Regions from separate parts of the Pantoea vagans genome, predicted to be linked through region 1. Evidence: predicted binding sites of a transcription regulator. Region 1 holds the regulator's gene; each other region holds the start of a gene.

Region 1 (4,074 bases):
GTTGAGCATCGCGGTGGACTGCATCGTCAAACCCCAGCGCACCCGACAACTGGTGAAAGATTTTTACCGTCATTTCCCGGATATGGAGCTGATTATCAGCTACGAAGTGTTCAACGGTGTCTGGGATGCGCTGGCCGACGGGCGTGTTGATGTCGCTATTGGCGCAACGCAGGCGGTTCCGGTTGGCGGGCGTTTCGCCTTTCAGGATATGGGGGCCTTAAACTGGCGTTGCGTTGTCAGTCCCGATCATCCGTTGGTCAACAATACAGAATTAAATGATGAAATATTGCGTGCCTGGCCATCGCTGGTGCTGGAAGATACGTCTCGCGCATTACCCAGACGTATGACCTGGACCCTGGACAATCAGCGGCGTTTGGTGGTGCCGGAGTGGGAAACCGGAATGGATTGTTTGCAGGCGGGATTGTGTGTCGGCATGGTGCCAGGGCATTTAGCGCGGCCACTGTTGGATCAAGGCACGCTGGTGGAATTGCCACTGCCGCAGCCGTTTCCTGACAGCCCTTGCTGTGTCAGTTGGTCAGAGCAGCGAGCATCACCCGCGTTGGATTGGCTTCTGGCTTATCTGGGTGATGCAGAGACGCTGAACCACGAATGGCTCAGCGAAACGCGAGGTTAGCGGCGATAGTCGCGGAATGGGCCATCGGCAACGGAGCGGCGCTCAATCAAGGTCGGTTGAACCTCAATCGTTTGTGGCTCTTCACGCTTGCTGGTGATGCGATCCAGCAACATTTCGAGCGCTTTCTCACCCAACTCAGCCTTCGGTTGGTGCACGGTGGTGAGCGCTGGTGTGAAAAAGCGCGCGTTGCGCACGTTATCGTACCCGATCACGGAAATATCTTGCGGGACGCGCAAGCCCATCTCATCGGCTGCGCAAATCGCACCCATTGCCATGATATCGCCACCACAGAATACGGCAGTTGGACGCTGTTTCTGATTCAAGATTTGTTGCATCGCCTGATAGCCTGAATCGGGTTCAAAATCACCCTGCACAATCCACTCTGGCCGCACCGTGACCCCGGCTTCATTCATTGCCTGCAAGAAGCCAGCGTGGCGTCCACCGCCCGTGTTGCGTTCAAGTTGTCCCGGGATCGCGCCAATATCGCGGTGACCACGTTCGATCAAATAGCGCCCAGCCAAATAACCGCCATGGAAAGCATTGTCCTGCACGGTATCGGTAAAGTCACCGCGCGAAGCACCCCAGTCCATCACCACCATCGGGATATTGCGATTCTCCTCCAGCATTTGCAGCAGGTCATCTGGGTATTCGGAGCACATGACCAACAGACCATCGACGCGCTTCTGCGCCATCATCGAGAGATAAGCACGCTGCTTTTGCAGGTCGTTGTGCGCATTGCCAAGGATTAATGTGTAGCCGCGCTCGAAGCAGTGATTCTCAACCGCTTCAATGATCTCAGCAAAGTAGGGAGCTTCACTTGAAGTCGCCAGCAATCCCAATGTCTTGGTGTGATTGACCTTCAAACTGCGCGCAACGGCGCTGGGGGAATAGTGCAATTCTTTAATTGCTTCCCAAACGGCGTTACGCGTCTCTTCTGCGACAAAACGCGTTTTGTTGATGACATGCGAAACCGTGGTGGTGGAGACACCCGCGCGTTTTGCTACATCTTTAATTGTGGCCATGAAAAAGGTACTCCCCGGCTTATCGCAACGTACTGATAAGTATATTGTTAAACGTTTGCGTCTGCGAAGGGTTTTGCACCCGAAAATTTGGGTCAACGCTGCCTGTTCAGGCAGGAAAAATCGCTTCAGCAGGCTGTAAATACAGCATGCGCAAAATGGGTTGCGCAACGAAAGGCGGCGATTCTAGCAAGCTGGCGCGGATAACACGAGATTTTTGCCTGACGCTGTGCGAAAATTGTTTTAACCCTAATAAAAGTGTGACTAAGGAGTAGTGATGAGTACAGATCTGAAGCTGGCCCTGATGACCACGGTTGGCGCACTGTTAATGATTATTGCGTTCAGCTTTACGGCCATCCTGCATTAAACAAAAGCGTATAAAAAAAGCCGGTGCTGTGAAAGCATCCGGCTTTTTTTATACGTTGCGCAACGACTAACGAATGGTTTTCGGCGTCATCATGCGGCGTGCACCAACATAATGCTTCTCCCAGTAATCCTCACCCAACGCACTAATCTGAATGTCTTTACCGGTCCGCGGTGACTGAATAAATTTACCGTTACCAAGGTAGACACCTACGTGATCGGCAGTGCCACGATTATTAATACGGAAGAAGACTAAATCGCCTTTTTCGAGCATCTGACGCTTAATCGGCGCGGCATCATGCAAGTGATACATCTCATTCGCAGTGCGCGGGAATTTGTATTTGACTAAATCTTTGTAGGCGTACCACACCAGACCACTGCAGTCGAAACCTGTATTCGGCGAGGTGCCACCCCACTGATAAGGTTTGCCCAACTGGCCCATCAATTTGGTCATCGCTGTTTCACGCGCCTTTTGATAACGCTGGCGGTGTGATTTGCTCATGCGAATGCCGGTCAGCTCCAGCGCTTCATCATCGACTTCACGCGTTTTTTTGGCTAAGCGTTGATGGCCATATTTCTTTGCTGGCGATTTCAGCAGGGATTTCTTACGGGTGGTTTTGTGCAGCGCGGTTTCTGTCTTGCTTTGCTTCTTCAGCTTGAGTTTTTGCACCGTAGTAGACAGGCGAGACTTTTTAGCCGTGGTTTTCACCGGACGTCGCTTGCGGCGCTCATCTTCGCGCGCGCTTTTTTTCTCAGCATTATGCAAACTGGCGTTAACAGGCGCATGCGGTGAAGCAGAGGCCACATTAACGAACAGTTGGGCGAAAGCCAGTATGATAAGCGTAATCAGTAAACGCATAGTCCGGTTACAGGTTAAGCAGTCTGATAAAAAAACAGGCCGCGGCTACGTAAGAGAAATCTGATCAACGATCAGCGCCGAAGTGATTCTAATCCACTTTTTTTCCAAAAGGTAAGGCCTTTTTCTATTAATCTGTTACACGGCTTATTCTGTCGCCTTAATGAGCAATTTCAGCTGGTTAACGCAGCGAAACTATTGCTAATTATTAATTTGTTCATGCCTTTTAATGATATGAAATTGTTATTGAAGTTGGCGGGACTTAACAAACATGGCGATTCGCAGGTCGCGAACGCAAAATCCCGTTTTCAGTGCAGGCCTGAAGTCGCTACAATAAACAAACACGAAGTGATGCTTTAAGGAAGGCAATAATGAGTACTGTTGAAAAAATTCAGCGCCAGATCGCAGAAAACCCAATCCTGCTGTACATGAAAGGTTCCCCGAAACTGCCTAGCTGCGGTTTCTCTGCGCAAGCTGTGCAGGCACTCTCGGCCTGTGGTGAGCGCTTCGCCTACGTCGATATTCTGCAGAACCCGGATATCCGTGCCGAATTGCCAAAAATCGCTAACTGGCCAACCTTCCCGCAGCTGTGGGTGGATGGTGAGCTGGTCGGCGGTTGCGACATCATCGTCGAGATGTTCCAGCGTGGCGAACTCCAGCCGCTGCTGAAAGAAACCGCTGAGAAGTATAAAGAAGCGGAATAAGTGAAAAGGCCGACAAATGTCGGCCTTTTCTTTGGCTGCTGATCAGGCCGATGCGTCGTCTTCTGGCTGCTCATCATTAAACGCCAGCGGCCAGCCGCCCAAACGTTTCCAACGATTCACCAGTTCACAAAACAGCGTTGCTGTTTGCTCGGTGTCGTACAGTGCGGAGTGGGCCTGTGTGCTATCGAAATCCATCCCCGCAGCCTTACAGGCTTTAGCCAGAACGGTCTGACCCAACACTAAACCACTCAACGCTGCCGTATCAAAAGTGGCAAACGGATGGAAGGGATTGCGCTTCAGGCTGGCGCGCTCGGCAGCGGCCATCACGAAGTTGAGATCGAAAGTGGCGTTGTGCGCCACAATAATGGCACGATTACAGCCGTGATCTTTGGTGCCTTTACGCACCATTTTAAATATCGCATGCAGCGCTTCATATTCACTCACCGCACCGCGTAATGGATTGGTCGGGTCAATGCCGGTAAAGGCCAGTGCTGCCGG
Region 2 (4,074 bases), 1.3 Mb from region 1:
TGGCATAGGTGATTTGAATACGGAAATAGCGTTGATCGCCACGTCCAAGATTAGCTGCCTGATCTTCAGGCTCACCCAGCGGCAGTGCCTGCTCCAGCACGTTGCAGACGCGCTGTTTTTGCGGTTCGGGCAGCTGCCCCAAAGCAATGCGTCGTTCTCCGCGTAAACGAGGGATAAAGGCGATACCGCCCTCGCGTGCCAGCTCAATGACGGCGTCATCACTCAGATGAATGTTCACGTTACGCCTACCTGTTGCCATGCGGATTGAATCGCTTCCGCTACCGAACGGTTAAAGCGTTTGCCGCCATGCTCAATGGTAAAGCGAGCGAAGGTGCTGAAGTCAGCATCCTGCGGCAGTGCTTTATCGCACAAGGTGTCATACCAGGCTTGGCCCGCAAGCTCCCATGCAAAGCCCCCCAGCGCACTGGCGGCGAGATAAAACGCCCGGTTGGGAATGCCTGAATTGAGATGCACACCGCCATTGTCATCGCGTGTTTCAATGTAGTGCGTCATATCGGCAGGTTGGGGATCTTTGCCGAGTTGTGGATCGTCATAGGCGGTGCCAGGCGCGGACATCGAACGTAGACCGCGGCCATGAATGCCTTTTGCCAGCAATCCTTCACCAATGATCCAGTCAGCCTGATCGGCGCTCTGTTTAAGATGAAACTGTTTAACCAGTGAACCGAACACATCGGACATTGATTCATTCAGCGCACCAGACTGCTGGAAATAGACCAACCCCGCCTCAGTTTCCGTCACCCCGTGCGTCAGTTCGTGCGCCACCACATCTAAGGCGATGGTGAAGCGGTTAAATATCTCACCGTCGCCATCGCCAAACACCATCTGTTGGCCGTTCCAGAAGGCGTTCTGATATGCCTTGCCATAGTGTACGGTACCGTCCAGTTTCAGCCCTTTGTTATCCAGAGAATTGCGCTTGAAGGTTTGCCAGTAGAAGTCGTAGGTGATGCCAAGATAGTTCCAGGCTTCTTCAGCCGCCACATCGCCATTGGTGGGTTGCCCTTCATCACGAATCAGTGTGCCGGGCAAGTTTTGTGTATTTTCGGCATCATAAATGGCACGTAGCACTGTGCCCGGTGGCGAAGTCGCAACGCCGAAATTAGGACGATTGTGCTCAGCCATCAGTTGTTGAACATGGGTGAGGGTGCGGCGAGCGGAATCTTGGGGTGCACCTGAACAGTGGTCAATGATATTGCGTAGCATGTACGGAGGAATAACGCTGTAAGGCATAGTAACTCCTGGCCGTGAGTGAACATGCCAGAAGTATAGTTTTTCAGCTAGGTACGTGCTTTACGACTGCGTGATTTGAGGGGTTCGAGAGTGGTCACCTGGCTTTCCACCCAGCCATCATCCAGACGTGTGCGCAGCAAATCGCCTTTGTGCAGTTGTCTGGTCTTCTTCACCAGTTGGCCTTGGGTATCGGTGGTGACACTGAAGCCTCGAGCCAACGTCGCCAAGGGACTGACGCCTTCCAGCTGTGCCGCCAGCGTACCAAAGCGCTGACGATTGTGGTTGAGCTGCTTTTCCATACCCTGCTGTAAGCGATATTGCCACTGCTGCATCTGCTGTTGTGCGCGATGGATACGGCCCTGTGGCTGTTGCGTGTTGAGACGGTGGAGCAGGCGATCCTGTTGGCGCTTAGCTAAACGCAGCCGTTGATCCATCGCTTCACCGAGACGGCGTTGCAGCTGGAAAAGCGTGGTTTGCTGACGTGCCAGGCGTAACTGAGGATGTTGCTGCTGTAAGCGGTGATGAATGCGTGTGAAGCGGCGCTGCTGTTCAGCCAGATAGAAATCCATCGCCATTTCCATCCGCTGCTGCTGGGACTGCAAACGACGCAGCAGTTCTTGCTGATTACGGCTCACCAGCTCTGCCGCAGCGGAAGGGGTAGGCGCCCGCAGGTCAGCCACAAAGTCGGCGATGGTGATGTCGGTTTCGTGTCCGACCGCGCTGACAATCGGTAAACGGCTGGCAAAGATCGCCCGCGCGACGCGTTCGTCGTTAAAACTCCACAGATCCTCTAATGATCCACCGCCACGGCCGACAATCAACACATCACACTCATCGCGCAGGTTGGCTAGCTCGATGGCGCGCACAATCGCTGCGGGCGCATCCACACCTTGTACCGGAGTGGGGTAGATTACTACGGGCAATGAGGGATCGCGCCGATGCAGAACACGCAGCACATCATGCAGCGCCGCACCGGTGGCGGAGGTAATCACGCCAACCTGACGTGCGGGCTCGGGCAACGGTTGCTTGAACTGTTGATCAAATAAACCTTCCGCTGCTAGGCGCGCTTTCATCTGCTCGAACTGTTGTTGCAGCAGGCCTTCACCCGCAGGGTGCATGCTTTCGATAATCAGTTGATAATCGCCACGCGGCTCGTACAACGTGATGCTGGCGCGCACCAAAACCTGCTGACCGTGTTGCGGACGGAAAGTGACCCGACGATTGCTGTTGCGGAACATCGCACAACGCACTTGTGCACCATCATCTTTCAGTGTGAAGTACCAGTGACCGGATGAGGGCTGGCTAAAATTTGAAATTTCCGCACTGAGCCACACCAGGCCCATCTCATTTTCCAGCAGTTGACGCACTGTGGTATTGAGGCGACTGACAGTAAAAATATTGGCGGTTGGCGGTAGCGACATGTGATGTAGATCAAATTTTAAATCAGAGGGTTAATTAACCGATACTACATGCCTGACCAGGAGGATCAAGACTTTTTCTGAAAAAACACTGGAGGCAACCGATTTCGGCCTGTATAATGCCGCGGCAATATTTTATCTGTTTTAATCGCCCCCAGGTGGAGATATTGCTATGTTAAGAATCACTAAAGAAGCCCTCACTTTTGACGACGTTCTGCTCGTTCCAGCTCACTCCACTGTCTTACCGAACACCGCTGATCTCAGCACCCAACTGACGAAAAACATCCGTCTGAACATCCCTATGCTGTCTGCTGCAATGGACACCGTGACCGAAGCCGGTCTGGCAATTGCACTGGCACAAGAAGGTGGTCTGGGCTTTATCCACAAAAATATGTCGATTGAGCGCCAGGCGGATGAAGTTCGCAAAGTTAAAAAACACGAAAGTGGCGTAGTGACCGATCCGCAAACTGTACTGCCAACCACCACGCTGGCGGCAGTACAAGAGTTGACTGAGCGTAACGGTTTCGCCGGTTACCCGGTGGTCAACACCGACAACGAACTGGTTGGTATCATTACCGGTCGTGACGTGCGTTTCGTCACCGATTTGAACCAACCTGTTTCTGCGGTGATGACCCCGAAAGAGCGTCTGGTCACGGTGAAAGAGGGTGAAGCACGCGACATCGTACTGCAGAAAATGCACGAAAAACGTGTTGAGAAAGCGCTGGTTGTTGATGACAGCTTCCACCTGCTGGGCATGATCACCGTTAAAGATTTCCAGAAAGCAGAACGTAAACCTAATGCGTGTAAAGATGCAGAAGGTCGTCTGCGCGTAGGCGCTGCGGTGGGTGCCGGTGCGGGCAACGAAGAGCGTGTTGATGCGCTGGTCGCTGCCGGTGTTGACGTGCTGCTGATTGACTCTTCACACGGCCACTCTGAAGGCGTATTGCAGCGTATCCGTGAAACCCGTGCGAAATATCCAAATCTGGAAATTATCGGCGGTAACGTGGCGACCGGTGCAGGTGCACTGGCGTTGGCGAAAGCCGGTGTTAGCGCGGTGAAAGTGGGTATCGGCCCAGGTTCAATTTGTACCACGCGTATAGTTACTGGTGTCGGTGTACCACAGATCACTGCGGTTTCAGATGCGGTTGAAGCACTGGAAGGCACTGGCATCCCGGTTATCGCTGATGGCGGTATTCGTTTCTCCGGTGATATCGCGAAAGCGATTGCTGCGGGCGCGGCGGCTGTGATGGTGGGTTCTATGCTGGCGGGTACTGAAGAGTCTCCTGGCGAAATCGAACTCTATCAAGGTCGTTCATTCAAATCCTACCGCGGTATGGGTTCACTGGGCGCGATGTCTAAAGGTTCATCTGACCGCTACTTCCAGACCGACAACGCTGCTGACAAACTG
Region 3 (4,074 bases), 1.5 Mb from region 1:
GACAACGCCACAGAAACCGCCTGAGAAATGGGAGATCCACTGCGGCAGCGCACCTTGTTCTAGCGCGCGGGCTTCTTGCTGCGCCAGCACCTCGGCGGAGGGCAATCCCATACGCGCATCAGCATCGATCACTTCACGGCCCAGCTTCAGCTGATAACCAAGGCGATGCAGCTCTTCAGCGACCAAGGTCGCGGTACGGAACTCCAGCCAGCCCGATTCGGCAAATTGGTGCAGATCGCGACGCCAGATTTGCATCTGCGGTATCCGCGCGTTGACGAGGTCGGAGAGGGTTTTCATCGGCATATCCTTTGTGTTGGTTTTTTATGCATTAACCCGAATCTACACAATGGTATTGGTGCGCATAAGATGCGAATATCTTGTCACTGATAAACAACGGTTATCACAAAAATCATGCCTGCCAACCTCAAACTTCATCAGCTGCGTGCCTTTGTCGACGTGGCGCGCCAGGGTAGTATTCGGGCGGCCAGCCGCTTATCGGGGCTATCGCAGCCCGCACTGACCAAAGCGATCCAGGAACTGGAGCTGGCGCTCGGTGCGCGCCTGTTCGAACGGCGTCAGCAAGGCGTCACGCTGACTGACATCGGTGATAACTTTTTTCGACATGCCAGTCTGGTGCTGGAAGAGCTGCGCGTGGCGCAGGAGGATATTCAGCAACGCCTGGGACTGGCCGGTGGCCGGGTCAATATTGGTGTGGGCGGCAGTATCGCGCGTACCATCATGCCGCAGGTGATCACTCAGTTTCATCGCGAATATCCGCTGGTGAAGGTGCGCATTGTTGAGGGGCAACTGGTGTCGATGGTGCATGAACTGCGACAGGGTGCGCTGGATTTCACCATCAATACCTACGATCAACACCATCTGGATCAGGAACTGATTTTTGAACGCTTGATGCAGCGAGAATATCAGGTGGTGATGCGCAAAGGGCATCCCATGGCCCATGCGCGATCCCTCACGGAGTTGCAGCACTGTGACTGGACCATGCCGACGCCGCAAGGCAGCTATTACCGGCTGTTGCACGATTTGTTTGGTGAACGCGGCATGGCACCGAAGATCGTCGTCACCTGTGAGACCTTTATGGCCTGTACCAGTCTGGTGGCGAAGAGCGATTTCGTCAGTATTATTTCGCGCGATGTGATTGAAGATCCTACCCACGGCGGGCAGTTAATCGCTCTCGATCTTGACGATCCGCTGCCGAAAGCCACGTTCTATTTGATTCAGCGAAAAGACACCGCGCTGACGCCGATGAGTGCCTATATGGCGCAATTATTCCGGCGTTACTGTCAACAAAGGTAAGAGTGCGGCCTGGCTCCCATCTGATTAAAAATTGCGCACTACACTTGCACTGGACGTTCCAATTCTGGAGAACTGACCATGCAAATTACTCCCTATGTGTTTTACAACGGCCGCTGCGAAGAGGCGATCGCCTTCTATCTTGAGGCGACCGACGGCGAACTGCTGTTCAAAATGACCTTTGGCGATATGCCAGACGAAACAACTGTCGAAGATGAAGGCTGCCCATCTGGCATGACGTTCTCACCCGAACAGATAATGCACGCGCACCTGCGCATCGGGCAGGGCGAACTGATGATGAGCGATGGCGCACCGCAGGCGAATTACGCAGGATTTTCCGTGAGCTTATCAACGCCGGATGAGGCACAAGGCAAGCGGTGGTTTGATGCATTATCGGCAGGCGGAGAGGTGACGAAAAAGTGGGAACCGACCTTCTGGGCGCACGGCTTTGGCATGTTCACCGATAAGTTTGGCGTGCCCTGGATGGTGAATGCCTATAAACCACAGATTTGACAGGTGTTGTTGAGATGCGTGGCGGCACAATTCATTGCGTGTATGTTACCAGGTGCGCATAAATGCGCACCCTACGAAAACCGCACACGATCGTTGTAGGGTCGCCATTTATGGCGACCTGGTCCATGCAATCAGAAGTTGTAACCCACCACCAGGTAGTAACCCCAGCCGGTTGATTTCACTTCAAACGGACCGTTGCCGAAGTTCAGCTCCTGACCATCCGCCCACTGTCCGCCGTTGTGGAAGTAACGCGCCACGGTAGAAACGTGCCAGTGATCGTAGTTCAGCGACAGGATGTGGCTGGAGGCGATCGAGTTGCTGGTACGCGATGGACCGGTTTCGTCACGCAGATCCGAGCCCCAGTCGAAGTTGGTGAAGCCGATATAGCTCAGCTTACCGCCCCACAGATCGGTAATCGGCACAAAGTATTTCACCTTGAAGCGATAACCATCCCAGCTGTTTTCGTTCGCCGCACCATAGTTCTGCCACTGGTACTTGGCATACACGTTCAGTGACAGGCCGATATCGCTGTGGGTATCAATATCGGTACCCAGACCCATGTACCAGGTGTTTTGACGCTGTGACGCGTTGCGACCCATGTCATAGATATAGTTGTTCGCGAAGTACCACTCTTTAAACGGACCAAATGCCAGGCTGGTGCCGGTCAGTTTATCGATAGAGAAACGCGGCTCAATTTCCATGAACAGCGGCGAACCGTGGTCGAAAATGCCGTTTGCGTTGCTGTTGCCTGCGCCAAAGAAGTTGGTCAGGTCGGCATAGCCGTAGAAATCGAACCAGTCCTTTTTGGCAAAGGCTTCGTATTCGAGATACACATCGTTGTTGAACTGAGGTCCGAAGCGCGTGTGATAGCTGCCCACCACGTTTACGCTCTGATGCCACCAGTCAGAAAGATACTGCGGATCGCTGTCTGCCGCTTGTGCCGCGCCGGTCCAGCTGCTGGCCAATAAGGCCCCTGCTATCAATGCTTTAAATTTCATTATTGTTATCCACATGCTTGTGATCGCCGCGAATGCGCCGCGATCGTGTCAAATCGATCCCAGGGGATGGGCAGTGTGTTGGTTTAAACGGTCTGAATCGCCGAATTTTCAAGTGCGCGTAATGTGCCTGTAACAGAGCGATAGGAAATAGATTTTGATCACGTTTGTCAAAATGTGTTGCATTTTGATTCATCTGAAATGTGACTGTGATCACAAAAAAGGCGTGTTGCGAACGGAACCCCGCAACCGATTACGTTGTCGCGTTCAGCGGTAATTTGATGGGATGTTGAAAAGGAGGGAGTGGCGCGATTTATCGCGCGGCCTGAAGACCGCGCTCTACCGAAAAGGTTAGCAACCGTCGAATCAAGGCAAGGTCACACGTACCTGCAAGCCAGAAATCTCGCCTTGCGGATTATGACAGTTGGACAGCGCCACCTGCATTTGATGCTTTTGCGCCACGCTACGAACAATGGATAACCCCAAGCCGCTGCCTTGTGCCTGCACATCCGGCGAGCGTGTGAAGCGGTCAAAGGCGCGTTCAATAAAGGATTCCGGCATGCCTGGACCATTATCGATGATATCCACCACGGTGTGATTGCCCACGCGATGTAACAGCACATCCACCAGACTGCCCTCTGGCGTGTGCAGCATGGCATTGCCTATCAGGTTATCGAACAGGCTGCGCAAATCGGAGCGGCTGGCGTGCAGGCGGTAATGCGTCGTGCCGTTAAAGCCAATATCAATCCCGCGTTTGTCTGCCACCACCATCAGTTGCTCAATACTCTCTTTGAGCAGATCGTCGATGTCGATGGTCTCGACGGAGGCTACTACCGACTGATCTTCCTGCCGTGAGATGTTGAGCAGTTGCGTAACTAAGTGGCGCGTGCGCGTGACGCCCGCTTCCAACTGGTCAAACTGTCGGCTGGCCTCGCCCGGTTGAATATGCTGACGCAGATTTTCCAGTTGGAGAGTGACGGCGGTCACCGGCGTGCGTAATTCATGCGCGGCATCTTCCAGGAACTGACGCTGTGAAGACCAGGCCGCACGCAGTTTATCCAGCAGCGAGTTATAAGCCGCGACCAGCGGCAGCACTTCATCGGGCAGGCTGTTGGGTGAAACCGCGTGGGGGTGCAGCGTTTCCTGGGCGGCAATTTGCCGCGACGCCACGCGTAAATCTCGGGTAATCGCGCGAACTACTAACCATATCACCAGCAGCGAGAGTGGCATCATTAGCATCAACGGAATGATGGCG

What was found. Region 1 encodes PurR, which represses purine synthesis genes. Its sites were predicted from a motif close to CANGCAAACGTTTGCNTG; they were not measured.
Positions count from the first base shown of each region.
Region 2: a site for PurR is predicted at 2,761-2,778, ahead of guaB (IMP dehydrogenase). Genes of this name have one in related genera too.
Region 3: a site for PurR is predicted at 3,062-3,079, ahead of LK04_RS17050 (nucleoside-specific channel-forming protein Tsx). Genes of this name have one in related genera too.

Region 1 covers NZ_CP011427.1:2,211,261-2,215,334, reverse strand. The annotation lists gene punR (DNA-binding transcriptional activator PunR) at 1-634, shown strand, start outside; gene purR (HTH-type transcriptional repressor PurR) at 631-1,656, opposite strand; gene LK04_RS20550 (YnhF family membrane protein) at 1,931-2,020, shown strand; gene LK04_RS10280 (C40 family peptidase) at 2,087-2,875, opposite strand; gene LK04_RS10275 (Grx4 family monothiol glutaredoxin) at 3,241-3,576, shown strand; gene rnt (ribonuclease T) at 3,619-4,074, opposite strand, start outside.
Region 2 covers NZ_CP011427.1:930,813-934,886, forward strand. The annotation lists gene LK04_RS04235 (protealysin inhibitor emfourin) at 1-259, opposite strand, end outside; gene LK04_RS04240 (M4 family metallopeptidase) at 235-1,248, opposite strand; gene xseA (exodeoxyribonuclease VII large subunit) at 1,296-2,669, opposite strand; gene guaB (IMP dehydrogenase) at 2,839-4,074, shown strand, end outside.
Region 3 covers NZ_CP011427.1:3,664,768-3,668,841, reverse strand. The annotation lists gene LK04_RS17065 (amidohydrolase) at 1-297, opposite strand, end outside; gene LK04_RS17060 (LysR family transcriptional regulator) at 412-1,314, shown strand; gene yjdN (VOC family metalloprotein YjdN) at 1,393-1,824, shown strand; gene LK04_RS17050 (nucleoside-specific channel-forming protein Tsx) at 1,956-2,822, opposite strand; gene LK04_RS17045 (sensor histidine kinase) at 3,186-4,074, opposite strand, start outside.